DNA from 4 places in the Streptomyces sp. NPDC030296 genome. Region 3 is predicted to be linked to each of the others. Evidence: riboswitches for the same ligand, from Rfam matches in the RefSeq annotation. Region 3 holds a riboswitch; each other region holds the start of a gene.

Region 1 (7,394 bases), on a different contig from region 3:
TGAGTTCGGGCCGCTGCGGCTTTGAGTTCGGGCCGCTGCGGCTTTGAGTTCGGGCCGCTGCGGCTTTGAGTTCGGGGCCGTGGCCCGTGCTCACGGCCGCTCCGGGTCCGCCGTCCGCGTGGCCACCGTAAAATTGGGCTCACTGTGTCTGAGTCTGCCAATGCCCCCGAGTCCCGCACCTCCGGTGCCTCCCCTCGGCATACCCGTGCCAAGGGTGAGCCCCGCTTCCCGGACGGGCCCAAGGCCGATCCCGCCGGGGCGCACTTCGAGCGGCGGATCAGGAGCTTCCAGCCCCGGCGGAGCCGGGTGACGGCCGGGCAGGCGGACGCCCTCCAGCGGCTGTGGCCCAAGTGGGGGCTCGACATCGACGGGCGGAAGCTGGACCTCGTCGAACTGTTCGGCAACGAGAACCCCGTCGTCCTGGAGATCGGCTTCGGGATGGGCGAGGCGACCGCCGAGATGGCCACCGCGGACCCCGGCACCAACGTCCTCGCCGTCGACGTCCACACCCCCGGCCAGGGCAACCTCCTCAATCTCGCCGACCGGAACGGGCTGTCCAACATCCGGGTCGCCAACGGCGACGCGATCATCCTGCTGCGGGAGATGCTCGCCCCCGCCTCCCTGAACGGGCTGCGCGTCTACTTCCCCGACCCCTGGCCGAAAAAGCGCCACCACAAGCGGCGGCTGATCCAGCCGGAGTTCCTCACCCTCGTCGCGTCACGGCTCCGCCCCGGCGCGATCGTGCACTGTGCGACGGACTGGGAGCCGTACGCCGAGCAGATGCTGGACGTGCTGACCGCCCACCCCGACTTCGAGAACACCCGGCCCGACGGCGGGTTCGCGCCACGTCCCGGCTTCCGGCCGCTGACCCGTTTCGAGGCCCAGGGACTGGACAAGGGTCATGTGGTGAACGATCTGCTCTTCCGCCGCGTAGATCAGTAGGAACCGCTTCCAACCCCCCATAGGCGCCCGAACAATCCCACACACACCCTCGCGACCGGTCGCACGGTACGACGTCGCGGGCAGCGCCCATCGCTCGTTAGGGTCAACGCAATGGCCACCGGTCCCCTCTACCCGACGCACCCCAGCGGCACCGCCGGGGCAGGTGCGTTCAGGCCCCCGCGCTGGTGGCAGCGGAAGAGCGTCAAGTACGGCTCTCTCATCGCACTGCTCGCCCTGTCCGGGCTCGTCATCCTGGCGCTCGTCCGCGAGCAGACCGGCACCGAGGGGTTCCTCGTCGGGCTGGGGCTCGCGGTGCTGCCCGTACCGCTGCTCGTGGCCGCGTTCCGGTGGCTGGACCAGGTGGAACCCGGGCCCTGGAAGAACATGCTGTTCGCGTTCGCCTGGGGGGCGTGCGCGGCGGCGCTCATCGCGATCGTGGCGAACAGCTTCGCCACCCAGTGGATAGCCACGGCCACCGCCGACCCGTCGCACGCCGACACCCTCGGCGCCACCGTCATAGCGCCCGTCGTCGAGGAGACCGCCAAGGCCGCGGCCGTGCTGTTGATCTTCCTGTTCCGGCGGCGGAACTTCACGGGCCTCGTCGACGGGGTGGTGATCGCGGGCGTCACCGCGACCGGGTTCGCCTTCACCGAGAACATCCTGTACCTCGGGACCGCGTTCGGAACGGACCAGCTCAGCGGGGGGAGCGGGCTCGCGTCGGTCACCGCCGCGACGTTCTTCGTGCGGGTGATCATGTCGCCGTTCGCGCACCCCTTGTTCACCGTGCTCACCGGCATCGGGTTCGGGATCGCGGCCAGGGCCGGGGAACGGCAGCCCGTGCGGCGGGTGCTGGTACCGGTCGGCGGGCTCCTGCTCGCGATGGGCATGCACGCGGTCTGGAACGGGTCCGCGGCGTTCGGGGAGTACGGGTTCTTCGCGGTCTACGCGGTGTTCATGGTGCCGATGTTCGGGCTGCTGACGTGGTTGTCGATCTGGGTGCGGCAGCGGGAGCTGCGGGCCGTGCGGGAGGAACTGCCGGTGTACGCGGCGGCGGGGTGGCTGACGCCGCCCGAGCCGTTCGTGCTGGGGTCGATGCGGGCCCGGCGGGTGGCGCGGGACTACGCGTCGTACCACTTCGGCAAGGCTGGTGCCCGGGTCGTCGCGGAGTACGAGGTGTACGCGACGTCGCTGGCCTTTCTGCGGCGGCGGGGGCGGTTGGGGCGGGGCGGGAGTGACTTCGTGCTCCGCGAGCGGCAGCTGCTGTTCGAGCTGTGGCGGCGGCGGGAGCTGGCTCGGCCGGCGTTGGCCTACGCGGGGCGGGGGGTGGTGCCGGTGGCTGCGCCGGGGCCGTCGATGCCGTTGCCTTGGCCGGGGTACGGATACGGGTACGGGTATGGGTACGGCCAGGGGCCGGGGCTTGGGCACGGGGCTGGGGCGGCGTCGCCGTATCCGGCGGTTTCGGCTGTGCCGTATCGGCCGTACTGGTCTTAGCGGTGGGTGGGTTGCTTGCGGCTTGTGGGGGCTGGGGCGCCCTCGGGTGCGGGGTGGGTCGGGGGCGCGCCGGGGGGTGTCCATCCTCGGAACGGCGCGGAATCGGTTTCTCGGGAAGCGGGACCCGTTGACGCGCCAACCGCTGCGGGCGGACACCCCCCGGCACACCCCCTTGCGTCCGTACGCGGCACACCCGCCGCGGGGCCTGCGGCGCCCCGGCGACATGCGTCGGGTCGTCCGTGTGCGGCGGGCCCGTCCCTGGGGCTTGCGCCGTCGCGGTGCGGGTTACTCCGATGCCTCTGTCAGGGTCTTCAGTTCCTCCGGAGTGAGGGTGAGGTCGGCTGCTGCCAGGAGTGGGGGGAGTTGGGTGGTGGTGCGGGCCGAGGTGATGGGGGCGGTTACCGTCGGCTGGGACGCGAGCCAGGACAGGGCGATCGTGGCGATCTCGGCGTTCCTGGAGCGGGCGATCTCGTCGAGGGCGGCGAGGACGCGGGGGCCCCTCGGGGTGTCCAGGTAGGCGCCGGCGCCGGCGGCGCGGGGGCTGTCGACCGTGGTGCCGGGGCGGTACTTGCCGGTGAGGAAGCCCTTGGCCAGGGCGAAGTAGGGGACTGCGGAGAGGCCCGCGTCGGCGGCCACCGACTGGAGGGCGCCCTCGTAGGTGTCGCGGGAGACCAGGTTGTAGTGGGGCTGGAGCGCCACATAGCGGGCCAGGCCCTCGCGGGCCGAGAAGTCCAGGGATGCCTGGAGGCGCTCGGGGGTGATGTTGGACGCGGCGATCGCGCGGACCTTGCCCGCCCTCACGAGGTCGTCGAGGGCGGTGATGATCTCCTCCACGGGCACCTCGGGCCTGTCGAAGTGCGTGTAGTAGAGGTCGATGTGGTCGGTGCCCAGGCGGGCCAGCGAAGCGTCCGCGGCGGCCTTGATGGTGGCGGCGGAGAGGCCCTGGTACTCGGGGTGCTGGCTGACCTTCGTCGCGATCACCACGTCGGCCCGGTTGCCGCGGGCCTTCACCCACCTGCCGATGATCGTCTCGGACTCACCGCCCGTGTTGCCGTCGACCCACGCGGAGTAGGAGTCGGCGGTGTCGATGAAGTTGCCGCCGGCCTCGGCGTAGGCGTCCAGGACGGCGAAGGACTCTGTTTCGTCCGCCGTCCAGCCGAAGACGTTGCCGCCGAGGGAGAGCGGAAAGACCTCGAGGTCGGACGTGCCCAGCTTGCGAAGAGAAGTCATGTGTTGCTTCAACCACCCGGTCCGACGGTCGCATTCCGGGTGACATGACGGACGCCGCGTCAGGCCTTGGCCTCACGCGGCGCCACATTCGTCTCGGGCGGGGCCGAGGTCAGACGGTCAGGCCCTTGCTGCGCAGCCACGCCGCCGGGTCGATGCCGGTGCCCGAGCCGGCCGTGTGGACCTCCAGGTGGCAGTGGGCGCCGGTGACGTTGCCCGTGGCGCCGACGCGGCCGATGACGTCGCCCGTGCCGACCTTCTGGCCGACGCTGACGCTGATGGAGGACTGGTGGGCGTACCAGATCTCGGTGCCGTCGTCGAGCGTGAGCACGGTCTTGTAGCCGTACGAGCCGTCCCAGCCCGCCTGCGTGATCGTGCCGCTGTGGACGGCCTTGAGGAGGGTGCCCGTGGGGGCGGCGAAGTCGAGGCCGGTGTGGTAGCCGGAGGACCAGTAGGGGCCGGCCTGGCCGAAGGTGGAGGTGATCGTGTACGAGGAGGTCGGCAGCGTGTACTGCTTGGCCAGGGCGGCCAGGCGCTCGGCTTCCTTCTTCTTCGCGGCCTCTTCCTCCGCCTTCTTCTTGGCGGCGGCCTCCTTGGCCTCGGCTTCCTTCTTCTCCTCGGCGGCCTGGTCCGCGGCCTTCTTCGCGGCGGCGGTCTGGGCGGCCTCGGCGGCCTTCAGGTCGAACGCGTCCTGCTGGGACTCGGCCTGCTGCATGATGCGCGCGCGCAGCGCCTCACCGGCGTCGGTGGTGCCCTGCTGGGTGTCGGCGGCGATGAGGCCGGCCTGGCTGAGCGGGGCGGTCGAGCCCTCGGGCTCGTCGGCGGCGTCATCGTCCTCGAAGACCGAGCCCACGTTCGGCATGTCCGGCATGGAGATGGCCACCGGGGCCTTGCCGCTCTGGGCGCTGGCCATGCCGGCGCCACTGACGGCGGCTATGACGCCGACGCCGAGAACCGTGGAGCTACGGGCGAACCCGCCACGCTGCTTGGTCTTGGCCACACGGTGCCGACCGCGGACGGGGCGGAGGGACTCCGCGGTGGGGTTCCACTCCTGGAAGGGGCCCTCGTTCTCGCTGTCGTAGCTGCCGAAGCCGAAGGTCTCTGGTTCGCCGCTGCGTTGGCTCGGCACGAACGGGGCTTCGGTCGCGGACCGGTTGGACGCCACGTGGGGCGTACTCCTTTCCTTCCTTCGCCTACCGGGTTAGCTGACGGGTTCGGAGCGGAAGGTCTCCTACGCGCGTAAACCGAACGTGCTCCCACGGCGGTTTGCGCGCGATTCACCCCAGGGTGGTGGTTCCCCGGTTCCCTACGGGATTCGGCGCGTGAGCACGGAGCCGCCTCTTGTGACGGCTGGGACGACCGCGCTGCGTTATCGAACGTTAATAGACGCGGGGGCGGCATTCCAAGCGATTCTGAATGATCGTTCGGCTTTCTGCGCTGGACTTACGGGTCATCAGCGGTGGAAAACGGGCGAGTTGACCCCGCCTCGGACGCTCCAGTCGCGCTGACGGTGCGTCAGTTGTAATGCGGAGGGGGTTCGGGTGGGCACGCTCAGTGAAATTCCTCAGGGGCGGTGCGCGGCCAACAGCGCCATGTCGTCCGCGGCTCCGTCGCCGGTGTGCTCGCGGACCTCTTCGGCGAGCGTCGTCACAGGGCGCGCGGGGCGGGGAAGTACGGCCGGCGAGCCGGGCGGCCGGGTCGGAGAAGACGCCGTCCGCGTTCCGCGCCTCGGACAGGCCGTCCGTGGAGAACAGCAGCGTCGCGCCGGCCGGGAACACGACCTCCTCCGCGCGGTCCGGCCAGGTGCCCAGCTCGTCGAGGCCGAGCGGCAGCGCGGTCCACGGGGTGTCGAGGGTCCCCAGAGCGCCGTCGGCGTGGAGCAGCAGCGGAGCCGGATGACGCCGGTTGAGATACGGCCCAGTCCGGCGCCGGGCGGGAACTCCGCGAGGACGGCCGTCACAAACCCCTCGTACGGCACGGTGGGGTCCCGCCGCGCGGGGGTCCCGCCTGGTGACCTCCCGTGCGAGCGCCCGCTCCAGCCGCTGGGCCACGGCCTCCAGGGTCGACTCCTGCTCGGCCGCCTCCCGGAACGCGCCGATCAGCACGGCCACCGCCGCCACCGCGCCGAGCCCCCTGCCGCGTACGTCCCCCGCGATCAGCCGTAGACCGTGGGGGGAGTTCTGCACCGCGTACAGATCGCCGCCGATCGAGGCCACGCCCTGCACGGCCTCGTACCGCGCCGCGATCTCCAGCCCTCCCCGATCCGCTCCTGGGGCCTCGGCAGGACGGCCCGCTGCGCCGCCTCCGCGATCTCGCGGGCCGTGGCGAGGCGGGCGTCACTGCGCCGGACGAGTCGGTTGACGGCCACGGCCAGGACGGCGACGGTGGCGACGGTCGAGATCTCGGTGAGCGCGTCCGCCTCGGTCGAGATCTCGGTGAGCGCGCCCTCCTCGCCCACGCTGCTGTACCGCGGTCTGCGCCGCGGTGAAGAAGGGGACGGCCCTGAGTCACGCGGCATGAAGTGGTCGTAGCAGAGGCCGCTGACGACGAGGAGGACGGGCAGGAACCGCACGAGGGCGCGGGCGTAGCCCAGGGCCTGTCGTTTGGATCACGCCTGGGCCGCGGGGCGTGGCACGCGCGTCACGCCCCGCTCACCGGAGCAGTCAAGGCACCGTTGCCGAAGTCGGCATGATCCAAACGAAAGACCCCAGAGGCCCCCCGCCGGCGTCCCGGCCGGGCGTTCAACCCGCCGTCAGTTCCGCCAGGGGCAGGGTGTGCTGGGTGGTGAGGACCTTCGCCCGGAGGTAGCGGACGTTGTGGGCGGTGGTGAAGACGCCGGTGGGGACGCGGTGCCGGACGCCGACGCCGAGGTCGCGCAGTTGCCGCGCCTTGTCGGGGTTGTTGGAGAGCAGGTCCAGCTCGTCGATGCCGAGGGCGCCCAGCATCTGGGCCGCAGCCGTGTAGTCGCGGGCGTCCTCCGGCAGCCCTAGCGCCGTGTTCGCCTCGTAGGTGTCGAGGCCCTGGTCCTGGAGGGCGTACGCGTCGAGCTTGTTGTAGAGGCCGATGCCGCGGCCCTCCTGGCGGAGGTAGAGGAGCACCCCGCCCTGGTCGGCGATCCGCTCCACCGCCTCGCGCAGCTGGGGACCGCAGTCGCAGCGGGCCGAGCCGAAGACGTCGCCGGTCAGGCACTCGGAGTGCATCCGGACCAGCGGGGCCGTGCCGGGGGCGGGGTCGCCGACCACGATCGCCAGGTGCTCACGGCCGTCGACGAGGCCGTGGAAGGTGACCATCTCGGCGTCGACGCCGTAGCCGTCCTGGAAGCGCAGCGGTACCCGGACGCGGGCACGCGGGGTGGCAGCGGGGAAGTCGGGCATGCGGGTTCTCCGGTCCTGGGTGTGACTGCCGCTGTGCTTCAGTTTTGAATCACAGCGCTCGCCGCGACCCTATCCCCTGCTTCAAATTTCAAGCAACCAGTAGGCAACCAGTTTTGGGATGCGTCACATTGAAGGGATGGGGGGAATAAAGGCCGCCCCCTCATCCCTCGTCACCGGGCGACAGGGTCGGGCGGGGTCACTGGCCCGAGGGGCAGGAGCGGCGGCGCCACGGCAGGTCGTCGGGGCCGTTCTGCTGGGCCTCCTCCCCCTCGATCGCCGCCGCGATGGCCGAGCAGATCTCCTCGAACTGGCCGACCTGCTCGGGGGTGAGGTGGTCGAAGACCGCCTTGCGGACCGACT
Region 2 (7,394 bases), on a different contig from region 3:
GCCACGAGGTCGAGGGCCGCACCGGCCTCGCCCACCTCTTCGAGCACCTGATGTTCCAGGGCTCCAAGCAGGTCTCGGGCAACGGCCACTTCGAGCTGGTCCAGGGCGCCGGCGGCTCGCTCAACGGCACCACCAGCTGGGAGCGCACCAACTACTTCGAGACGATGCCCGCCCATCAGCTGGAGCTCGCGCTGTGGCTGGAGGCCGACCGCATGGGCAGCCTGCTGTTCGCGCTGGACCAGAAGAACCTGGACAACCAGCGGGACGTCGTCAAGAACGAGCGTCGGCAGCGCTACGACAACGTGCCGTACGGCACCGCGTTCGAGCGGATCTTCCGGCTCGCCTACCCGGAGGGCCACCCCTACCGGCACACCCCGATCGGCTCCATGGAGGACCTGGAGGCGGCCAGCCTGGAGGACGCCCGCCAGTTCTTCCGGACGTACTACGCCCCGAACAACGCCGTCCTCTCGGTCGTCGGCGACATCGACCCGGAGCAGACCCTCGCCTGGATCGAGAAGTACTTCGGCTCCATCCCGTCCTACGACGGCAAGCCGCAGCCGCGTGACGGCGGCCTGCCCGACGTCATCGGCGAGCAGCACCGCGAGGTCGTCGAGGAGAAGGTGCCCGCGCGTGCGCTGATGGCCGCCTACCGCCTCCCGGAGGACGGCACACGCGCGTGCGACGCGGCCGACCTGGCCCTCGCCATCCTCGGCGGCGGCGAGTCCTCCCGCCTCTACAACCGGCTCGTGCGCCGCGACCGCACGGCGGTGACGGCCGGGTTCGGTCTGCTGCGCCTGGCCGGCGCCCCGTCCCTGGCCTGGATGGACGTCAAGACCTCCGGCGACGTCGAGGTGCCCGTCATCGAGGCCGCCGTCGACGAGGAGCTCGCCCGGTTCGCCGCGGAGGGCCCCACGGCCGAGGAGATGGAGCGCGCCCACGCCCAGTTGGAGCGCGAGTGGCTGGACCGGCTCGGCACGGTCGCGGGCCGCGCCGACGAACTGTGCCGCTTCGCGGTCCTGTTCGGTGACCCCAAGCTCGCCCTCACCGCCGTCGACCGGGTACTCGACGTGACCGCCGAGGAGGTCCAGGAGGTCGCCAAGGCCCGCCTGCGGCCCGACAACCGCGCGGTGCTCGTCTACGAACCCGTCGACGACGCCGACGACGAGGCCGAGAGCGCGGCGACGGACGCCGACGCGACCACCGACGAGAACGAGGAGTCGGCGAAGTGACCGAGCTCGCGACCATGGACTTCCACCCGCAGCCCCAGGCCGGCGAGGCCAGGCCCTGGGCGTTCCCGGCGCCCGAGCGCGGCACCCTGGACAACGGCCTGACGGTGCTCCGCTGTCACCGCCCCGGCCAGCAGGTCGTCGCCGTCGAGGTTCTCCTCGACGCCCCCCTCGACGCCGAGCCCGCCGGACTCGACGGCGTCGCCACGATCATGACGAGGGCCTTCTCCGAGGGCACCGACAAGCACTCCGCCGAGGAGTTCGCCGCCGAGCTGGAGCGCTGCGGCGCCACCCTCGACTCGCACGCCGACCACCCCGGCGTCCGCCTCTCCCTCGAAGTGCCCGTGTCGCGGCTGGGCAAGGCGCTCGGTCTGCTCGCCGACGCCCTGCGGGCCCCCGCGTTCGCGGACAGTGAGATCGAGCGGCTCGTGGCCAACCGGCTCGACGAGATCCCGCACGAGACCGCGAACCCGGGCCGCCGGGCCGCGAAGGAGCTCTCCAAGCAGCTGTTCCCGGCGGACTCCCGCATGTCCCGCCCCCGCCAGGGCACCGAGGAGACCGTGGCGAGCATCGACTCCGCCGCCGTACGCGCCTTCTACGAGCGGCACGTCCGCCCGGCGACGGCCACCGCCGTGATCGTCGGCGACCTCACCGGCGTCGACCTCGACGCGGTGCTCGGCGACACCCTGGGCGCCTGGACGGGCTCCCCGGCCAAGCCCCGCACCATGCCGGCGGTGAGCGCCGACGACACCGGGCGCGTGGTCATCGTGGACCGTCCCGGCGCCGTCCAGACGCAGCTGCTCATCGGCCGCGTGGGCGTCGACCGGCACGACCGGGTGTGGCCGGCCCAGGTGCTCGGCACCTACTGCCTCGGCGGCACCCTCACCTCCCGCCTGGACCGCGTCCTGCGCGAGGAGAAGGGCTACACCTACGGCGTGCGCGCGTTCGGCCAGGTGCTGCGCTCCGCGCCCGACGGCTCCGGTGTCTCGATGCTCGCCATCAGCGGTTCCGTGGACACACCGAACACCGGTCCGGCGCTCGACGACCTGTGGACGGTGCTGCGCACCCTCGCCGCCGAGGGCCTGACCGACGCCGAGCGGGACGTCGCCGTGCAGAACCTCGTCGGGGTCGCCCCTCTCAAGTTCGAGACGGCAGCCGCCGTGGCGAGCACCCTGGCCGACCAGGTCGAGCAACACCTGCCGGACGACTACCAGTCGACGCTGTACCGACAGCTCGCCGCCACCGGCACCGTGGAGGCCACCGCGGCCGTCGTGAGCGCCTTCCCGGTGGACCGTCTGGTGACCGTCCTCGTCGGTGACGCCGCGCAGATCGAGGAGCCGGTCAGGGCCCTCGGGATCGGCGAAGTCACCGTCGTACCCGCCGAGTAGAAGCCGAGGGCAACCGGCTCGCGGGCGGGCAGGCCGACGAGGGGCCCCGGTGACGGAAGTGTCACCGGGGCCCCTGTTTGCCCGTATTGCTCGCATTGATGGGGGAGGTTGCACGTCTGACCTGTGGCGTATGCCTCAAAACCCGTGATGCGTTTGTTATTTCGGAGGCGGCCCGCTTAGCGTCGGTCCGGCTGTTCGCCAGCAGTTCGCCGCACCCGCGGCACCGGACAGTCATCGCCGAGTCCCCCACGGCGCGAGCCAGGGGAGCCGGGGACCCACCGCAGTCCCTGGGGTGAATCGGGTGCCCTTCGCGAGCTTCGCGAAACGAGGGGTGTCCGTAGGAGACCTTCCTGCTCCGAACCCGTCAGCTAACCCGGTAGGCGAGAGGGAAGGAAAGGATCAGCCACTCCATGGCGTTCACCCGCGCTCCCGGGAAGCACCGCCGTCCCGGCCGCGTGAAGCGCACGACCACGAGGACCGTGGGCGTCGCCGCTCTCACCACCACCGGTGTCGTCGGCACCGTCGCCGTCCCGGCGCTCGCAGCGGAGCCCGCCCCCGAGCAGACGGGGCTGAACCAGATCATCGTCCTCGGTGACACGGTCGCCGAGCAGGTCGACGCCCAGGCGGCCGCTCAGCAGCAGGCCGCCGAGGTGGCCGCCGTCAAGCAGAAGGCGCAGGAGGAGGCCCGCAAGGCCGCCGCCGAGAAGGCGAAGCAGGAGCGCGCCGCCGCCGAGGAGCGCGAGGAGATCAAGGCACGTGCCGCCCGCGCCGCCGAGCGCGAGCGCCTGAACGCGTACGTCTCTCCCATCACCGGCTCCTACATCTCCACCGGCTACAAGTCGGGCGGCGCCGTCTGGTCCTCCGGCAGCCACACCGGTGTCGACTTCCACGCCGCCTCCGGCACGCCCGTCCACGCCGTGGGCGCCGGCACCGTCGTCGAGGCCGGCTGGGGCGGCGCGTACGGCAACAACGTCGTGATCAAGATGAACGACGGCACGTTCACCCAGTACGGCCACCTGTCGTCCATCAGCGTCTCCGTCGGCCAGACGGTCACCCCCGGCCAGCAGATCGGCCTCTCCGGGGCGACCGGCAACGTCACCGGCCCGCACCTGCACTTCGAGGCCCGCACGACGGCCGAGTACGGCTCGGACATCGACCCTGTCGCGTACCTGCGCTCGCACGGCGTGAACGTCTGACGAAAGCCTCACCGCTTCAGGAGGCCCCGGCTCACCGAGCCGGGGCTTTCCTTGTTGCGGCGTACCCGCTGTCCAAAAAATATCCATGGATTCCGGCCCGCCATCGGAAATTCCGGCCCGCTGCAATAGAGTCAGCTGAACACACGTCAATCAATGACGTTTCACGGGGATTAAGGCGGAGGTCGGTCATGCGTATTCCGGCGCACTCGGTATGCACGGCGATCCGTGATGACATCGTCGCGGGTGTCTACGAGCGCGGCAGCCGCCTCACCGAGGAACTGCTCGCCCGCCGCTACGGCGTGAGCCGCGTCCCCGTGCGCGAGGCACTGCGCACGCTGGAGGCCGAGGGCTTCGTGGTGACCCGCAGGCACGCGGGCGCGTGCGTCGCCGAGCCGACCGAGCAGGAGGCATCCGACCTGCTGGAGATGCGCATGCTGCTCGAGCCCCTCGGCGCCGCCCGCGCCGCCCAGCGCCGCACGGAGGCGCACCTGAAGGTCCTGCGCGGCCTGGTCAGGCTGGGCCAGGAGCGGGCCAGGCGGGGCAACAGCGAGGATCTGCGCTCCCTGGGCGGCTGGTTCCACGAGACGCTCGCCCAGGCCTCCGGGAGCCCTGCCCTGACCTCGACGCTCGCCCAGCTACGGCACAAGATCGCCTGGATGTACGCGGTCGAGGCGCCGGCCAACCCCGTGGAGTCCTGGGCCGAGCACGGCGGCATCGTGGACGCCGTGGCCCGCGGTGACAGCGAGCGCGCGCGGACGATCACCGCTCTGCACACCGAGCGGGCCACCTCGGCGCACCGGCTGCGCTTTCCCGGCCGGCCCGCGACGCCGGAGCGTCCCGACCGACCGGACCGTGTGAGGACTTCGCAACACCCCGTAAACACGCCGAGTCTGCGGCATTAACACGAGGGCCGTATACAAAGAAGGTATGAATTCGAGGGGCGTAATTTCTGCTGCCCGCGGACGGATTTAACGACGTCGCGGACAGATTTATCCGACCCCTCTGCCCAGGGAAATGCGAAGGGCTCGCCCGATAAATCGGACGAGCCCTTCAGTGCTGCCGCGAGTGGCCTTCCGGCCGCTGCCGCGTGGGTCAGACCGTCTCGGGGAGCTCCTCGAGGCCCTCGGCGACGAGCTTCGCCAGACGGTCGAGCGCGGCGTCCGCGCCCTCGGCGTCGGAGGCGAGGACGACCTCCTCGCCGCCCTGGGCGCCCAGGCCCAGGACCGCCAGCATGGAACCGGCGTTGACGGGGTTGCCGTCGGCCTTGGCGATCGTCACGGGGATACCGGAGGCCGTGGCGGCCCGGACGAAGATGGAAGCGGGGCGGGCGTGGAGGCCCTCGGCCCAGCCGACGTTGACGCGGCGCTCAGCCATGTGATGCTGCCCTTCAGGTGTGTCTCGGGTACCTCGAAGAGGTCTAGACCGGGTTGTCTAGACCAGTTTCCCATATCGTGAAGCGTCACCGGAACGGGCCCACGGCCTGACCGCGCACCGGCTGTCGTGATTCCCCAGACTGCCCCGCGCCGTCGTCGGACGCGAGCCGTACTCTGGGGCCCATGCAGACCTCGTCGGACCGGCACGAGTACCCCGCCCACTGGGAGGCCGACGTGGTGCTGCGCGACGGCGGCACCGCACGCGTCCGGCCCATCACCGTTGATGACGCCGAGCGTCTGGTCAGCTTCTACGAGCAGGTCTCCGACGAGTCGAAGTACTACCGCTTCTTCGCGCCGTACCCTCGCCTGTCCGCCAAGGACGTCCACCGCTTCACGCACCACGACTTCGTGGATCGGGTGGGTCTCGCCGCCACCGTCGGCGGCGAGTTCATCGCCACCGTACGCTATGACCGGATCGGCCCCGACGGAATGCCCGCCTCGGCCCCCGCCGACGAGGCCGAGGTCGCCTTCCTCGTCCAGGACGCCCACCAGGGCCGCGGCGTCGCCTCCGCCCTCCTCGAACACATCGCCGCCGTCGCCCGCGAGCGCGGCATCCGGCGCTTCGCCGCCGAGGTGCTGCCCGCCAACACCAAGATGATCAAGGTGTTCACCGACGCCGGGTACCAGCAGAAGCGCAGCTTCGAGGACGGCGTCGTACGCCTGGAGTTCGGCCTGGAGCCCACCGACCGCTCCCTCGCCGTGCAGCGCGCCCGGGAGCAGCGGGCCGAGGCCAGATCGGTGCAGCGGCTCCTCGCCCCCGGCTCGGTCGCCGTCATCGGCGCCGGGCGCACACCGGGCGGAGTGGGCCGCAGCGTGCTCGCCAACCTCCGGAACGCCGGCTTCGCGGGCCGGCTCCACGCGGTGAACAGGGCCGTCCGGGAGAAGGAGCTGGACGGCGTTCCGGCCTACCCCTCCGTCCGTGACATCGAGGGCCCCGTCGACCTCGCCGTCGTGGCCGTCCCCGCCGCGCAGGTCCCCGAGGTCGTCGCCGAGTGCGGTGAACACGGTGTGCAGGGCCTCGTGGTGGTCTCCGCCGGGTACGCCGAGAGCGGTCCCGAGGGACACGACCGCCAGCGCGACCTCGTCCGCCAGGCGCGCGCGTACGGCATGCGCATCATCGGACCGAACGCGTTCGGCGTCATCAACACCGCCCCCGACGTACGGCTCAACGCCTCGCTCGCCCCGGAGATGCCGCGCTCCGGGCGCATCGGCCTCTTCGCCCAGTCCGGCGCCATCGGCATCGCGCTGCTGTCCCGGCTGCACCGGCGCGGGGGAGGGGTGACCGGCGTGACGGGCGTGTCCACGTTCGTGTCGTCCGGCAACCGGGCGGACGTCTCCGGCAACGACGTCATCCAGTACTGGTACGAGGACCCCGACACCGATGTCGTGCTGATGTACCTGGAGTCCATCGGCAACCCGCGCAAGTTCACCCGTCTCGCCCGGCGGACCGCCGCGGTCAAACCGCTCGTCGTCGTCCAGGGAGCACGCCATGGGGCGGCCCCGCAGGGGCACGCGGTGCGCGCCACGCGGCTGCCGCACGCCACCGTGTCCGCGGTGCTGCGCCAGGCGGGGGTGATCCGGGTCGACACGATCACGGAGCTGGTGGACGCGGGTCTGCTGCTGGCCCGGCAGCCGCTCCCGGCGGGCCCGCGGGTGGCGATCCTCGGCAACTCCGAGTCGTTGGGGCTGCTCACCTATGACGCGTGCCTCGCGGAGGGGCTCCGTCCGCTGCCGCCGGTCGATCTGACGACCGCCGCCTCGGCGGACGACTTCCACCGGGTGCTGTCGGACGCCCTGGCAGACGACGCCTGCGACGCCGTGGTCGTGACGGCCATACCGGCACTGGGGGAGACGTCCCCCGGCGACGCGGCCCTCGCCGAGGCGCTCCGCTCCGCGGCGGCGGCGACCCCCGCGAAGCCGGTGCTCGTCGTGCACGTCGAGCTGGGCGGCCTCGCCGAGGCGCTGTCGGCCGCGGCGAGCACCGCACCCCAGGCCGGCGACCGGACCCCGGCTGCCGCGAGCGGTGCCACACAGCCCCCGGCAGCCCGGCCCCAGGGGGACACCCGGCACCCCGTGGAACGACCGCCCACCGAGGCGACGGCCACCCCGGCGGCGCCCCCCTCCGCCCCCGCCCGGCCCCTCCGGGCGGAA
Region 3 (7,394 bases):
CCTGCCATGATGTTGAGGCACGATCGCACCTGTTCGAATTTGTGAGGCCATGATGTTGGACATCGCCACGGACGGCCGGACCTGGCTTCTCACGGGCCCCCGGAGCAGCTACGCCCTGCGGCTCACCGAGAACGACGAGCTGCTGCACCTCCACTGGGGCCCGAGGATCTCCCTCGCCGACGCCGAGGAGCTGGCCGCCCGCCAGGAGCTGCCCTACTGGCCTTTCGAAGCTCCGGTCGACGGCCACGAGGAGTACCCCGTCGAGGGCGGCCCCCGCTTCACCCGCCCCGCCCTCTCGGTCCGCACCGAGGAGCGGCGCGGCACCGAGTGGACCTTCCAGGAGTACGAGGCGGACGGTGACGAGCTGCGCCTGCGCTTCCTCGACGACGGTCTGCGGATCACGCTCCACTACCGGATGCGCGACGACGTCGTGGAGCGCTGGGTGACCCTCGCCAACGAGGGGACCACCGTGGAACTACTGCGGGCCGACTCGGCGACCTGGACGCTGCCCCGCCGTGAGGAGAGCTGGCGCCTGTCCCAGCTGCACGGCCGGTGGGCGGCCGAGTCCCGGCTGGTGCGCGGCGAGCTGACCTACGGCGAGAAGGTCATCGGCAGCCGCCGCGGGCACACCGGACACCAGCACCTGCCCTGGGTCGCCCTCGACACCGATGCCACCGAGGAGCACGGCGAGGTCTACGGCTGCGCCCTCGGCTGGTCGGGCTCCTGGCGGATCGCCGTGGCCCAGCTCCCGGACGCGCGGGTGCAGATCACCGGCGGTGCCGGGTACGACGAGTCGGGCCTGCTGCGACTGGAGGCGGGCGAGACGTTCACCACTCCCGTCTTCGCCGGACTGTGGTCCGACGGCGGCCACGGCGGGGCGAGCCGCGCCTGGCACGCCTACCAGCGGGCGTACGTCATCCCGGACGCCGACCGGGACCGTCCGGTGCTGTTCAACTCCTGGGAGGCCACCGAGTTCGACATCTCGGAGGAGCAGCAGCGGGCGCTCGCCGAGCGGGCGGCGGCCATCGGGGTCGAGCTGTTCGTGGTCGACGACGGCTGGTTCGGGGCGCGCACCAGCGACCGGGCCGGACTCGGCGACTGGACGCCCAACCCGGACCGCTTCCCCGAGGGGCTGAAGCCGCTCGCCGACCAGGTGCACGCCCTCGGCATGCAGTTCGGCATCTGGGTGGAGCCCGAGATGGTCAACCCGGACAGCGAGTTGTACCGGGCGCACCCCGACTGGGCACAGTTCCAACCGGGACGAAAGCGGACAGAGCTCCGCAATCAACTGGTGCTCAACCTCGCGCGGCCGGACGTCCAGGAGTACCTGTGGGAGAAGCTGGACACCCTGCTCTCCAGCGCCCCGATCGACTATGTGAAGTGGGACTTCAACCGCTGCTTCACGGACGCCGGCTGGCCCGGTGAGGAGTACCCGCAGAAGCTGTGGGTCGAGCACGTGCACGCCTACTACGCCCTGCTGGACCGGCTGCGGGCCGCGCACCCCGGCGTCGCCTTCGAGTCGTGTTCGGGCGGCGGCGGCCGGATCGACCTCGGGGTCATGTCGCGGACCGACCAGGTGTGGACCTCCGACAACACCGACCCGCTGGACCGGCTCGCCATCCAGCACGGGTTCACCCACATCCACCCTGCGCGGGTCATGGCCGCCTGGGTCACCGACAGCCCGAACAACCAGCTCAACGGCCGGGTCAGCTCCCTGCGGTTCCGCTTCGTCAGTGCCATGGCGGGCGTGCTCGGCGTCGGCGGCGACCTCACGCGGTGGAGCGACGAGGAACTGGCCGAGGCGCGGGAGTGGGTGGAGCTGTACAAGGAGATCAAGCCCGCGGTGCAGCGCGGTGACCTCTACCGGCTGCGCCCGCCGAGCGGAGGGCTGAGCGCCGTGCAGTACGTCCACGGCGACGAGGTGGTCGTCCTCGCCTGCCTCCAGGCCCAGCACTACGGCGAGCCGCTCCCGCCGCTCCGGCTGCGCGGCCTCGATTCCGCGGCAACCTATGAATGCCGCGAAACGGGCGAACTGCACCGAGGGGCGGTGCTGTTGCATCACGGCCTGCGGACGGGGCTGCATGGCGACTTCGATGCGAAGGTTGTCCGTCTGCGTCGTATGTGAGCGTTCTGTCCGAAATCGAACCGTTAATCCAACTGGCCCTGGAATAAAGACTACTGAGGCGTAGGCGCGTGAGCAGCGTCATATCCGTGACGCACGGTCGCCGCCATGTCCACGTAATTTTCATGTATTTCCAGGGCCGTTGGAAAGGGGTGTCCGGGGCCTGTTTACGGAGCGTAATCGGGATTCGTTGTATGGATCACGTAGGAAGACGCACAGGAAATCCCGATGGTTGTCTCTGTGGGGACAAGTCGCTTACGTTCACCCTCGATCCGGACGGACGCCCAATCCTGCCGCCGACCGGAGCCGCGTACCGACCCGATCCACGGCAGGAGCGGGGGACCCACAGGTAGTACCGCCTGTTCCGGTCTCCGGAACGGCTAGGGGTAAAGCCGGGCACAAGCCCGGCCGGACATCTCCAGTCCGCACCCGACAGCTCACCTCGCAGGCGCCGGAGAGGAATTCGCCATGCCCGCGAAGGGTAAGCACCGCCGTCCCAAGTCCCAGCGTCTCACCCGCTCCATCGCCGCCGCCGGAACCGGTGGCGCCGCGCTCGCGCTGCCCCTGATGGGCGCCGCCGGCGCCCACGCCGCGACCCCCACGGCCGCCGTCTCCGGGGCTTCCGAGAAGACGATCGCGGCCACCCCCGAGAAGGGTGCCGTCGAACAGGTCGCCGCCAAGAAGAAGGCGACGAAGACCTACACGGTGAAGGCCGGCGACTACCTCGCGAAGATCGCGGACGAGCAGGACGTCCGGGGCGGTTGGAAGCGGCTCTACTCGGACAACCGTTCCGTGATCGGCTCCGACCCCTCGCTCATCCACCCCGGTCTGAAGCTCACCATCGGCGGCAAGGCCGTGAAGGCCGGGCTGTCGCAGTCGTCGACGAAGGCTCCGTCGACGCAGTCGTCCAAGCCCTCCGAGGCGTCGAAGACCTCCGCGTCCGCGACGAAGGAGGCGGCCGACACGTCCGCGGGTCAGGCCGCCCCGTCGAACAACTCCGGCTTCACCCTGCCCATCGAGGGCGCGACCATCGGCACGGCGTACAAGACCGCCGGCAGCATGTGGTCCAGCGGCTACCACACCGGTGTCGACTTCGTGGCCCCGACCGGCACGAGCCTCAAGGCCGTGGGCGCGGGCACCGTCGTCTCCGCCGGCTGGGGCGGCGCGTACGGCAACCAGGTCGTCATCAAGCTCGCCGACGGCTACTACGCCCAGTACGCCCACCTCTCCTCGATCGGCGTCTCCGCGGGCCAGTCCGTGACCGTCGGCCAGCAGATAGGGCTGTCGGGCGCGACCGGCAACGTCACCGGCCCGCATCTGCACTTCGAGATGCGCACGACCGCCGACTACGGCTCGGACATCGACCCGCTGGCCTACCTCCGGTCGAAGGGCGTCACCGTCTGACGTGCCGCTGATGGCTGGTCGAGTGCGGTCGAAGGCCGGACCCCGATCCCCGGGGTCCGGCCTTCGGCGTGCTCGGGACCGGTCTGTGCGGCGGCTGCCTGGACCTGGCGTATTCCCGGGTTGATCGGATCGTGAAGCGTGGTCTATCTCACCGCCCGTCAACCCCTTATTACGGTCGCGTAGGTCACATCCGAAGGTGAATCATGACCCGATGTGGCAGACGATTCGAAGAACAGCAGATCAGTGATCGGGTCGTACGTGGCGGTGGGGGACAGCTTCACCGAGGGCGTCGGCGACCCCGGCCCCGACGGGGCGTTCGTCGGTTGGGCGGACCGGTTCGCGGTGCTCCTCGCGGACCGGGTGCCCGAGGGCGACTTCAGATACACCAATCTCGCGGTACGGGGGAAGCTGCTCGACCAGATCGTCGAGGACCAGGTGCCGCGGGCTCTCGAACTCGCGCCTGACCTCATGTCCTTCTGCGCGGGCGGCAACGACATCATCCGTCCCGGCACCGACCCCGACGAGGTCGCCGAGCGGTTCGAGCGGGCGGTGGCCCGGCTCACCTCGGCGGTCGGCACGGTGATGGTGACCACCGGCTTCGACACGCGGAACGTGCCGGTGCTCCGGCACCTGCGGGGGAAGATCGCGACGTACAACGGGCATGTGCGGGCCATCGCCGACCGGTACGGCTGTCCCGTGCTCGACCTGTGGTCACTGAAGACCGTGCAGGACCGGCGGGCCTGGGACGACGACCGGTTGCACCTGTCGCCCGAGGGGCACACGCGGGTCGCGCTGCGGGCCGGGCAGGTGCTCGGCCTCGAGGTGCCGGCGGACCCCGAGCAGCCGTGGCCGCCGCTGCCGCCGCGGGGGACGTTCGAGGTGCGGCGGGACAACATCCACTGGGCGCGGGAGTACCTCGTGCCGTGGATCGGACGGCGGCTGCGCGGGGAGTCGTCCGGGGACCATGTGTCGGCGAAGGGGGCGTTGTCGCCCGACGACATCAAGACGCGGATCGCGTCCGTGGCCTGAACCAGTTGCCGTTCGGCCGCTCGCGCGTTCGGTTCGGCGTGGGGCGGGCCGTGCCGGCGCGTCAGCCCGTCGCTCGGTGCCCTACTGCTCGGGGGTGAGTAGGGGCGGGTTCTCTGGGCCGCTGTGGGCGACGGGCCTGACGCACCGGCACCGCCCCTTCGGTGCGTGGGTGGCCGGCCCGCCGTGGTCGTACCGCGGCGAAGTTCAGGTTGGCGGTGTTTCCGGCAGGTTGAGTTCGCGGGCCAGGGTCTCGTCCGCCCACTGTTGGGCCTTTGTGCGGGAGACCGCTCCGTCGTAGGCCGTGAGTTGTACGGCCAGGCCGTCCAGGAGGGCGGTGAGGCGGAGAGCCGATGCCTGCGGGTCGGGGCAGTGGAACTCGCCGGCGGCCGCGCCCTCCTCGATGAGGCCGGTGAGCGCGGCCTTCCACTGGAGGTCCAGGGCACGGGTGACCTCGCGGAGGGCGGGGTCGCGGAGGGAGACCGCCCAGCCCTCGATCCACAGGCGCCAGCCCTTGGCCTGGCCGGTGGGGGCGTACCAGCGGACGGCCGCCCGGAGGCGGCGCAGCGCCGTCGTCCGGCGGGCGATCAGCTTGCGGAGGCGGGCGAGGTCGCCCTCGGCGGCGTAGCGGAAGGCCTCGGCGACCAGCTTCTCCTTGGTCGAGAAGTGGTAGAGCACCAAGGCGTTGCTCACACCGAGGGACGCGGCCACGTCGGCGATCCGTACCGCCGCCACGCCCCGCGCCTCGATCTGCTCGATGGCCGCCCGCAGCAGTTCCTCGCGCCGCTCGGCCACGCTCAACCTGACCCTGCCCACACGGCAACCTTACCTACGGGTCAGATCGGGCGATGGCGCCCATAGCGTGCCTCGATGACCGGGAGGCGGTCGGCGGCCAGCGCGTGTGCGGCCGCCCGGGGAGTCGTGCCGTCACGCTCGGCGCGGGACAGCATCAGGTCCACCAGGGCGCGCATGGAGCGGCGGGTGTGGTCGAAGGAGCTGCGCGCGTCCGGGGCGATGTCGCCGAACAGGGTCCACCACCACCAGGCGTTCGTGGCGGAGTTGACGACCACGTCGGGGAGGACCGTCACCCCGCGGGCCGTGAGCAGGGCCTCGGCCTCGGGGATGACCGGCATGTTGGCCGCCTCGACGATCAGACGGGCGGTGATCCGCCCCTGGTTGGCCGGGTCGATGGCGTACGAGACGGCCGCGGGGACCAGCACGTCGGCGTCGACGGCCAGCCAGGCGTCCGGGGAGGTCTCCCGGTCCTCCGGGCGCAGCGCGGCGCGGTCGACCGCGCCATGGGCGTCGCGGGCGGCGAGCAGGGCCTCGACGTCCAGGCCGGCGGGGTTCTCGACGGTGCCCTTGATGTCGGCCACGGCGACGATCGTGAGGCCCGCCCGGGCGAGGAAGCGGGCGGTGGCGCCGCCCATGGTGCCCAGGCCCTGCACGGCGACCCGCGTCCCGGCGTACGGCGTGCGGGTCCTGTCCAGGGCCGTCAGGACGGACTCGGCGACCCCGCAGCCGCCCACCAGCTCGTCGAGCCCGATCCCGTCCACCTCGACGGCGAACGCGTCCGCCAGCCGCTGCCGGGCGGCCCGCTCGTCGTCCAGCAGGGGATAGACGGCCTGGACGGTCGAGACGAGACCCGCCTCCGCGGCGGCCCGGTCCACCAGGTCCTGGGAGAGCCCCAGGTCCTCGCCGGTCGTCCAGAACGCCTCGATGTACGGGCGCGTCGCCCGCAGATAGCGCACCAGGACGCCGTACGCCTCCGGGTCCCGGGGATCGCAGTCGATGCCGCCCTTGGCGCCGCCGAGCGGGACGTAACGGCCCTCGGGGTCGTAGTGCAGCGCCTCCTTCATGGTCATGCCGCGGGCCAGCCCGGCGACCTCGTCGAGGGAGCAGCCCGGCCGCATCCGCAGTCCACCGCTGGCCACCCCGCGCACCAGCCGGTCCACCACGAGGAACCCGCGGCGGCCCGTGACGTGATCGGTCCAGGTCAGGGAGAGGTAGGGGGCGGACATACGGGCTCCTGGAAGACGGCCGGAGTGCGAGTGGCGGTGGCGGGCGGGAACGGATGGCGGGCGGATCGGGTTGTAGGAAGCAGGCGCCGGGTCCGCACCAGCCGGGGAACAGATGGCACTACTGAACCGTTGGTCAGTATGTCACCGTGCCCCCCGGATCGGGCGCGGTGCTGTCAGCGGGGCGGACCATAATGGAATGCCTCAGCGAATTCACCAGGAGGTGCCGTGTCCGGTTCCCGTTCGCAGAGCTCGGGGCTGCGTGTCCAGCCAGCCGCCTTCGGTGCGGTTCCGACCGGCGCCAGGCTGGAGCGGATCCGCCGCTCCCCGCACTTCGCGAACGGCGCGTTCGTGAACCCCGAGGGTGCCCGCATCGGACCCTCGCGCGGTGTCGCCCTGGAGATGGCCAAGGGGTACCTCCGCAAGGACGAGCGGGTCCGCCGGGCCCCCGCCGGCCTGATCCCCGTGCACTCCACGACCCTCGCCGACCTGGCCAGACCCCCGGCGAGCGGTCTGCGCACCACATGGATGGGCCACTCCAGCGTGCTCGCCGAGATCGACGGACACCGGGTGCTCTTCGACCCCGTCTGGGGTGAGCGCTGCTCCCCCTTCGCCTTCGCCGGACCCAAGCGGCTCCACCCGGCGCCGCTGCCCCTGGCCGCCCTCGGCCCGGTCGACGTCGTCGTCATCTCGCACGACCACTACGACCATCTCGACATGCCCACGATCAAGGCGCTGGCCGGCACGGACACGGTCTTCGCGGTCCCCCTCGGCGTCGGCGCCCATCTGGAGCACTGGGGTGTCTCCGAGGGCCGTATCCGCGA
Region 4 (7,394 bases), on a different contig from region 3:
CTCGTCACCGAGCCTCGGGTCGCTACAGCTTCTCCACCGGCGCGTACCGCAGCAGCAGCCGCTTCGGCTTGGCGTCACCGAAGTCGATCGTCGCCTCCCCGTTGGCCCCCGTGCCCTTGACCGCGATGACCGTGCCGAGGCCGAACTGGTCGTGGGTGACGCGGTCGCCGACGGCGAGGGAGACCACCGGCTTCTCGTTGGTGCGACGGGTGGCGAAGCCGGACGCGCCCGAGGCGGAGGAACGGGAGCGCGACGACGACAACGACGACGCGATCCCGCCGACCGGCCCCGAGGACATCGGCGCGGAGCCGCCCTTGCGCTTCCACTCCAGGTAGCTCGCCGGGATCTCCTCCAGGAAGCGGGACGGCGGGTTGTACGACGGCTGCCCCCAGGCGCTGCGCATCGACGACCGGGTGAGATAGAGCCGCTCCCGCGCGCGGGTGATGCCGACGTAGGCGAGGCGGCGCTCCTCCTCCAGCTCCTTGGTCTGGCCCAGGGCACGCATGTGCGGGAAGACCCCGTCCTCCATGCCCGTCAGGAAGACGACGGGGAACTCCAGGCCCTTGGCGGTGTGGAGGGTCATGAGCGTGATGACGCCCGAGCCGTCCTCGTCCTCGTCGGGGATCTGGTCGGAGTCGGCGACCAGGGCGACCCGCTCCAGGAACTCGGCGAGACTGGCCGGGGTCGCGCCCTCGCCTTCCGCCGCGCCGGCCTCCTGCTCGAACTCCAGGGCCACGGCCGCGAGTTCCTGGAGGTTCTCGATGCGGGTCTCGTCCTGCGGGTCGGTGGACGCCTGCAACTCGGCCAGATAGCCCGTGCGCTCGAGGACCGCCTCCAGGACGGTCGCGGGACCTGCGCCGGACTCGACGACGGTCCGCAGGTCCTCCATCAGCGTGTTGAACCGCTTGACCGCGTTCGTCGACCGGGCGGCCATGCCGTATGCCTCGTCGACGCGCTTCAGCGCCTGCGGGAAGCTGATCTTCTCGCGCTGGGAGAGGGCGTCGATCATCGCCTCGGCACGGTCACCGATGCCCCGCTTGGGGACGTTCAGGATGCGGCGCAGCGGGACCGAGTCCTCCGGGTTGGCGAGAACACGCAGGTAGGCCAGGACGTCCCGGACCTCCTTGCGCTCGTAGAAGCGGACGCCGCCGACGACCTTGTAGGGCAGGCCGACGCGGATGAAGACTTCTTCGAACACACGGGACTGGGCGTTGGTCCGGTAGAAGACGGCGACGTCCCCGGCCTTCGCGTGGCCCGCGTCCGTGAGGCGGTCTATCTCGTCGGCGACGAACTGGGCCTCGTCGTGCTCGGTGTCGGCGACGTACCCGGTGATCTGCGCGCCGGCGCCCGCGTTGGTCCACAGGTTCTTGGGGCGGCGGGACTCGTTGCGCTCGATGACGGCGTTGGCGGCGGAGAGGATCGTCTGCGTCGAGCGGTAGTTCTGTTCGAGCAGGATCGTCGTCGCGTTCGGGTAGTCCTCCTCGAATTGGAGGATGTTGCGGATCGTCGCGCCGCGGAAGGCGTAGATCGACTGGTCGGCGTCACCGACGACGCACAGCTCGGCGGGCTGGATGTCGTACTCGCTGGGGGGCACGTCGACGGGGTGCTCGGAGGTGCCGACCAGCTCCCTGACCAGGGCGTACTGGGCGTGGTTGGTGTCCTGGTACTCGTCGACGAGGACGTGACGGAAACGACGGCGGTAGTGCTCGGCGACATCCGGGAAGGCGCGCAGCAGATTGACCGTCGTCATGATCAGGTCGTCGAAGTCGAGCGCGTTCGCCTCGCGGAGGCGGGACTGGTAGAGCGCGTAGGCCTGCGCGAGGGTCTTCTCGAAGCCGTCGGTGGCCTGGGCGGCGAAGTCCTCCTCGTCGATCAGCTCGTTCTTCAGGTTGCTGATCTTGGCGCTGAAGGACTTGGGCGGGAAGCGCTTGGGGTCGAGGTCCAGATCACGGCAGACCAGGGCCATCAGGCGCTTGCTGTCGGCGGCGTCGTAGATCGAGAAGGATGAGGTGAAGCCCAGCTTCTTGCTCTCGCGGCGCAGGATGCGGACGCAGGCGCTGTGGAAGGTCATGACCCACATCGCGTTCGCCCGCGGCCCGACGAGCTGCTCGACACGCTCCTTCATCTCACCCGCGGCCTTGTTGGTGAAGGTGATCGCGAGGATCTGGCCCGGATGGACGTTCCGCTCGCCGAGCAGGTGGGCGATGCGGTGGGTGAGCACGCGGGTCTTGCCTGAGCCGGCGCCGGCCACGATGAGCAGGGGGGAGCCGGCGTGCACGACGGCCGCGCGCTGGTTCTCGTTCAGCCCGTCCAGGAGGGCGGCCGCGTCGATCGCGGGGCGTGGGGCGCCGTCGCGGTAGTAGGCGTCCCGGTCCGGCGGCACGTCGAACTTCCCGCCGAACAGATCGTCCGGAATCGACTCCGGCACATGATCGTCCTCGGGCGGCGGCGGGGGCTCCTCGTCACGGCCGCGGGGGGCCTGGAGGTCCGCCAGGAAGCTGTCGTCAAAGAGGCTGCTCATCGCTCTCCGAGTCTAGGCGCCCCCACTGACAGCGAGGGGCCGCCCCGGGAAGTCCGTGGGCACGCTCCGGGCCGCGCCCCGTGGAGCCGTGGGCCATCGGTCGCACGCACCCCATCACGGTGAGCGACCGAACGTAGCACCTATCGTGTCCGCGAGGCCAAGGTCACGAAAACGTATCGGGCATATCGAACATCAACCTTCACACGGACCACACCAGTTGGCTAGCGTCTTGGGTCAGGCCGTACGACCCAACCGGCGAACGTCGCCGGGCCGCACGGCCTCCGCCGAGTCCGGTGCGCCCCTCCACGGCAGCCGGAGCCGGGGACCCACCGACCTCTGGGGTGAATCGACCCGACCGCCGTACGCGGCGAGGGCCGTAGGGCAAACCTTCCGAAAGCTTGCGCCCGAACCCGACAGCTAACTCGGTAGGCGGACTACGGAAGGAGTCGCCGAACCATGGCGCCGCACCGCAAGCCGCGTCCGGCCGGCCGGACGCGCGCGGGCATCCGCACCCCCGCTCTCGCCACCGCCGCCCTCACCTCCGTGGCCCTGCTCTCCCAGACGGCCACCGCCGCCCCTTCGACCGACGACAAGCCGAGTCTGGAGGAGATCGAGAAGAAGGTAGGCGATCTCTACCGCCAGGCGGAGACGGCGACCGAGAAGTACAACGCGGTCAAGGAGAAGACCGCAAAGCAGAAGAAACAGGTCGACAACCTCCTCGACGACGTCGCGAAGCGGACGGAAAAGCTCAACGAAGCGCGCGGCGAACTGGGTTCGTACGCGGCCGCCCAGTACCGGACGGGCGCGGCCGCCCCCGACACGGCGGCCCTGCTCCTGGCGGACGACCCGCAGGAGTACTTCGCCCAGAACCAGTTGATGGACCGGCTGACGGACCGCCAGCAGGAGTCCGTCGACGAGTACGTCGCGCAGCAGGCGGAGACCTCGCAGCGGCGCCAGGAGGCGTCCGAGGGCCTGGAACAGCTCACCGAGTCGCAGAACGCCCTCAAGTCCAGCAAGGCCAAGGTCCAGGCGAAGCTCGCCGCGGCCCGCGAACTGCTCTCCCAGCTCACCGCCGAGGAGAAGGCCAGGCTCGCGGACATCGAGCAGCGGAAGCAGGAGGAGGCCGACCGCAAGGCGGAGGAGCTGGCGCGGCAGCAGGCGGCGGCCGAGTCACGGGCCGAGTCACCCCAGGAGACGCAGGAGGCCCCTCAGGACACCTCCGCCTCAACCTCCCCGTCCACATCCACCCGGACCACGACGACGGTCGAGGACTCGACCTACGCCACGAAGGCCGCCAAGGCCCTCGCCTTCGCCCGTGCGCAGATCGGCAAGCCGTACGTCTGGGGCGCCACCGGTCCCGGCTCCTACGACTGCTCCGGCCTCACCCAGGCCGCCTGGAAGGCCGCCGGCGTCGACCTCCCCCGCACCACCTACGACCAGGTCAACGCCGGTACGACCGTCTCACTCCCCGCCGCCCGTCCCGGAGACCTGATCTTCTTCTACGACAACATCGGCCACGTCGGCCTCTACATCGGCAACGGCATGATGATCCACGCCCCGAAGCCGGGCACCTACGTCCGCGAGGAGTCGATCTTCTACGACGGCGAGTCCTCCATCCACAGCGTGGTGCGGCCGGCGTAACCGTCGAGCGGCCGGTTCGCGGGGAGGCGTGCCGGCTCAGGTCCAGAGCACCGCGATGAAGACGTTCGCCATGGTGAGTGCGCCCACCAGCCCGAACAGCGACTTGTCCACGGTCTCCTCGTCGCGCTTGACGTACACCAGCCCCAGGATCACGACCAGCAGCGCCATCTTGACGCCGATCTTGATGTTGTTGACGGGCTGGTCGTCCGCCTGGTTGAGGCCGACGAGGATCGCTCCGGTGATCAACATGGTGAGCGCGCCGTGCAGCATGGCGGGGACGAAGAGGGCGGTGCCCTGGCCCATGGCCTTCATCTGGGTGAGGAAACCGCCCAGGAGAGCGGCGATCCCGATGATGTGGAGCGCGACGAAGAGGTGGATGAGTACGTCCATGGCCGGAGCCTAATGAGGAGGCGACGACCGGCCGGGCACCGGGGGCGGGGTGCTTCACTGGCGTGAGGCGCTTCCGGACGCGGAGGACTTCCGGACGCGGAGGACTTCCGGGCGCGGGAGGCTCCCGGAGGCGGGGGCTTCAAGCGGTCACCTCGGCGACGTCGCCAGGGCCGAGACTGGGTCGCTGGAGCGTCCACGACGTCCGTAAACGTGGCAGAACAGCCGCTCCGGGCTGCCGGGAGCTTCCGGGCGCGGCCAGTGGGTGACGTCGACCGCGAGGACGAAGCGGTCGTTGGCCGCCTTGGGCTGCGGCAGCACCGCCAGGGCGTGGCGAAGCGCGTACGCATCGATGCGTGCGCAGTTCAGCGCGTCACTCGAGTGGCCGGCGTCGCCGGAGGGGCGGCGCGGGGCGATGTACCCCGTGGCGGGACAGCGGCGGTGCCGCTTCGTCGGCGCGTGGCATGATCGACGACGGCAGCGCGATCGACCCCAAGCCTTGCTTTTCGAATCCAAGACCCTGCGCCGCAAGTGGTGGCGATGGAATCGATCTTGCATATATGCGCCCCATAGCACCGTCTCGCCCCGTCCCGGCCGGGAATCGCCGCATCGGTCATCGCGCAGTGTGATTACGACGGCGCCAGGGCGAGATCGCGGTCACATACGGTCACCTCGCGGTCGGTGCGCGCCACTTCCGTACAACGCGTTACCGGCCCGACACAGTCAGGTTTAGCGTCCTCCTTCAGGTGACCGGCTCCCCACCGCCGCCCGGGCCAGGGGCGGCAGTCGGACACCACCGCCGAGAAAGTCCGGCGGCGTCCCGCTCCCCCCTGTGCGGGCCGCCGCCGGATGCGTCACCGCTCCCCCAGGCGGTCCGTGCGCTCCGACGTACGGACGGCGGTCGTACGAGAGGACTTGGAGTCCCACGTGGCAGCGCACCGCAAGCCCAGACAGCGCTCGCTCGGCGGCCCGACGGTCCGCACGGCCGCGACCCTCGCGCTCGCCGGCGCGGCGACCGCGACCGGTTTCGACGGTACCGGGCACGCCGACCCTCACCTCACGCCCGAGCAGCTCAAGGCGAAGGTGGACAAGCTGTACGAGGAGGCGGAAGTCGCCACCGACAAGTACAACGGAGCCAAGGAGAAGGCTGACAAGGCGCAGATGAAACTGGAGGAACTGCGCGACCAGGCGGCCCGCCGCACCGACCGGCTCAACTCCGCCCGCGAGCAGTTGGGTTCGCTGGCCACCGCGCAGTACAGGACCGGCGGCATCGACCCGTCGTGGCAGCTGGCGCTCTCCGGTGACCCGGACCAGTACCTCGACAACGCCGCCCTGGCCGAACGCGTCGGCCACCGGCAGGCGGCCGATGTGGCCGGCGTACGGCAGCAGCTGCTGGAGATCGAACGGCTCCGCGGGGCCGCCCGTGTCGAACTGGGCACCCTCAGGACCAAGCAGCAGGAGGTCAAGCGGCACAAGAAGACGGTCACCTCGAAGTTGACCGAGGCACGGCGGCTCCTCGACCGCCTGACGCCCGAGGACCGGACCCGTCTGAGCAGCCCCGGCTCCGGCACCGGTCACGCCTCGCGCTCCGCCCTCTCCTCCCCGCGCACCTTCACCGGCCCGGTCTCACCGGCCTCCTCCGCCTCCGCCGCCCCCAATCCCCGTGCCGCCTCAGCCGTTTCCTACGCGTACTCCAAGCTCGGCAGCCCGTACGTCTGGGGTGCCACAGGCCCCAACGCCTTCGACTGCTCCGGCCTCACCCAGGCCGCCTACCGCTCCGCCGGTGTCTCCCTCCCCCGCACCACCTACGGCCAGATCGGCGCCGGCCGCCGCGTCTCCCGCGCGGAACTGCTCCCCGGCGACCTGGTCTTCTTCTACTCCGGCATCAGCCACGTGGGCATCTACGTGGGCAACGGCCAGATGATCCACGCCCCGAACCCCTCCGCGCCGGTACGCGTGGCCCCCCTCGACGAAATGCCGTTCGCCGGGGCCACGCGGGTGGCCTGAGCGGGGCAGCGTCGGGGCCGTCAGAGCCGCGTCAGTCGGTGGCGTGACGGCAAGGGCCTGGCGGCGGGGCGGCAGGGCAGCGGGGGTCGGAGGTCCGGGGGCAGGCCGGAGTCGAGAGGCTGGTCGGTCCGTCGGGCGCGGCCGGGAACGCGGCCCCGGCCCCCTTGGTCGCTCAGCCTTACACCAGCCGTCGTGCCGTCGCCCATCTCGTCAGCTCATGCCGGTTGGAGAGCTGCAATTTGCGGAGCACCGCGGAGACATGGGACTCCACGGTCTTCACCGAGATGTAGAGCTGCTTGGCGATCTCCTTGTACGCATAGCCGCGGGCGATGAGACGCAACACCTCACGCTCACGCTGGGTGAGGCGGTCGAGGTCCTCGTCGACGGGCGGGGCATCGGTGGAGGCGAAGGCGTCGAGGACGAAGCCGGCCAGCCGTGGGGAGAACACGGCGTCCCCGTCCTGGACCCGGAAGATGGAGTCGACGAGGTCGGTGCCGGTGATCGTCTTGGTGACATAGCCCCGCGCACCGCCCCGGATCACCCCGATGACGTCCTCCGCCGCGTCCGACACGGACAGCGCGAGGAAACGAACGGGCCGTTCGGTGTCCGCCATCAACGCCGAGCAGCGGCGCAGGACTTCCACCCCACCGCCGCCGGGGAGATGGACGTCCAGGAGCACCACCTCGGGGCGAGTGCTCGTGATCACCGAGACCGCCTGGTCGACGTCAGGAGCCTCCCCGACGACCTCGACCCCCGTTCGCTCCGTCTGCCCGATCTCGGCCTGCACTCCCGTACGGAACATACGGTGATCGTCGACGAGCACGACCCGAACATGCCG

What was found. Region 3 has a riboswitch for cyclic di-AMP ahead of ACZ4Z3_RS14710 (M23 family metallopeptidase). Riboswitches for the same ligand answer to the same signal wherever they lie in the genome.
Region 1: linked by a shared signal. The riboswitch ahead of ACZ4Z3_RS38465 (M23 family metallopeptidase) and the one ahead of ACZ4Z3_RS14710 (M23 family metallopeptidase) in region 3 are both predicted to bind cyclic di-AMP.
Region 2: linked by a shared signal. The riboswitch ahead of ACZ4Z3_RS18795 (M23 family metallopeptidase) and the one ahead of ACZ4Z3_RS14710 (M23 family metallopeptidase) in region 3 are both predicted to bind cyclic di-AMP.
Region 4: linked by a shared signal. The riboswitch ahead of ACZ4Z3_RS08960 (C40 family peptidase) and the one ahead of ACZ4Z3_RS14710 (M23 family metallopeptidase) in region 3 are both predicted to bind cyclic di-AMP.

Annotation. Positions count from the first base shown of each region.
Region 1 is NZ_JBVICQ010000021.1:54,988-62,381, reverse strand. It holds gene trmB (tRNA (guanosine(46)-N7)-methyltransferase TrmB) at 145-942, shown strand; gene ACZ4Z3_RS38475 (PrsW family intramembrane metalloprotease) at 1,054-2,433, shown strand; gene ACZ4Z3_RS38470 (aldo/keto reductase) at 2,719-3,663, opposite strand; gene ACZ4Z3_RS38465 (M23 family metallopeptidase) at 3,773-4,825, opposite strand; cyclic di-AMP (ydaO/yuaA leader) riboswitch at 4,836-4,991, opposite strand; gene ACZ4Z3_RS38460 (SpoIIE family protein phosphatase) at 5,040-5,780, opposite strand; gene ACZ4Z3_RS38455 (hypothetical protein) at 5,816-6,232, opposite strand; gene ACZ4Z3_RS38450 (GTP cyclohydrolase II) at 6,402-7,034, opposite strand; gene ACZ4Z3_RS38445 (MarR family winged helix-turn-helix transcriptional regulator) at 7,231-7,394, opposite strand, start outside.
Region 2 is NZ_JBVICQ010000006.1:132,239-139,632, forward strand. It holds gene ACZ4Z3_RS18785 (M16 family metallopeptidase) at 1-1,229, shown strand, start outside; gene ACZ4Z3_RS18790 (M16 family metallopeptidase) at 1,226-2,614, shown strand; cyclic di-AMP (ydaO/yuaA leader) riboswitch at 2,840-3,012, shown strand; gene ACZ4Z3_RS18795 (M23 family metallopeptidase) at 3,025-3,810, shown strand; gene ACZ4Z3_RS18800 (GntR family transcriptional regulator) at 3,999-4,712, shown strand; gene ACZ4Z3_RS18805 (HPr family phosphocarrier protein) at 4,903-5,184, opposite strand; gene ACZ4Z3_RS18810 (bifunctional acetate--CoA ligase family protein/GNAT family N-acetyltransferase) at 5,367-7,394, shown strand, end outside.
Region 3 is NZ_JBVICQ010000004.1:624,678-632,071, forward strand. It holds gene ACZ4Z3_RS14705 (alpha-galactosidase) at 53-2,125, shown strand; cyclic di-AMP (ydaO/yuaA leader) riboswitch at 2,428-2,586, shown strand; gene ACZ4Z3_RS14710 (M23 family metallopeptidase) at 2,591-3,526, shown strand; gene ACZ4Z3_RS14715 (SGNH/GDSL hydrolase family protein) at 3,770-4,555, shown strand; gene ACZ4Z3_RS14720 (TetR/AcrR family transcriptional regulator) at 4,760-5,368, opposite strand; gene ACZ4Z3_RS14725 (Glu/Leu/Phe/Val dehydrogenase dimerization domain-containing protein) at 5,389-6,573, opposite strand; gene ACZ4Z3_RS14730 (MBL fold metallo-hydrolase) at 6,799-7,394, shown strand, end outside.
Region 4 is NZ_JBVICQ010000003.1:192,454-199,847, reverse strand. It holds gene pcrA (DNA helicase PcrA) at 23-2,521, opposite strand; cyclic di-AMP (ydaO/yuaA leader) riboswitch at 2,794-2,968, shown strand; gene ACZ4Z3_RS08960 (C40 family peptidase) at 2,978-4,162, shown strand; gene ACZ4Z3_RS08955 (hypothetical protein) at 4,199-4,552, opposite strand; partial or broken gene ACZ4Z3_RS08950 (transposase) at 4,733-4,936, opposite strand; gene ACZ4Z3_RS08945 (C40 family peptidase) at 5,477-6,556, shown strand; gene ACZ4Z3_RS08940 (LuxR C-terminal-related transcriptional regulator) at 6,735-7,394, opposite strand, start outside.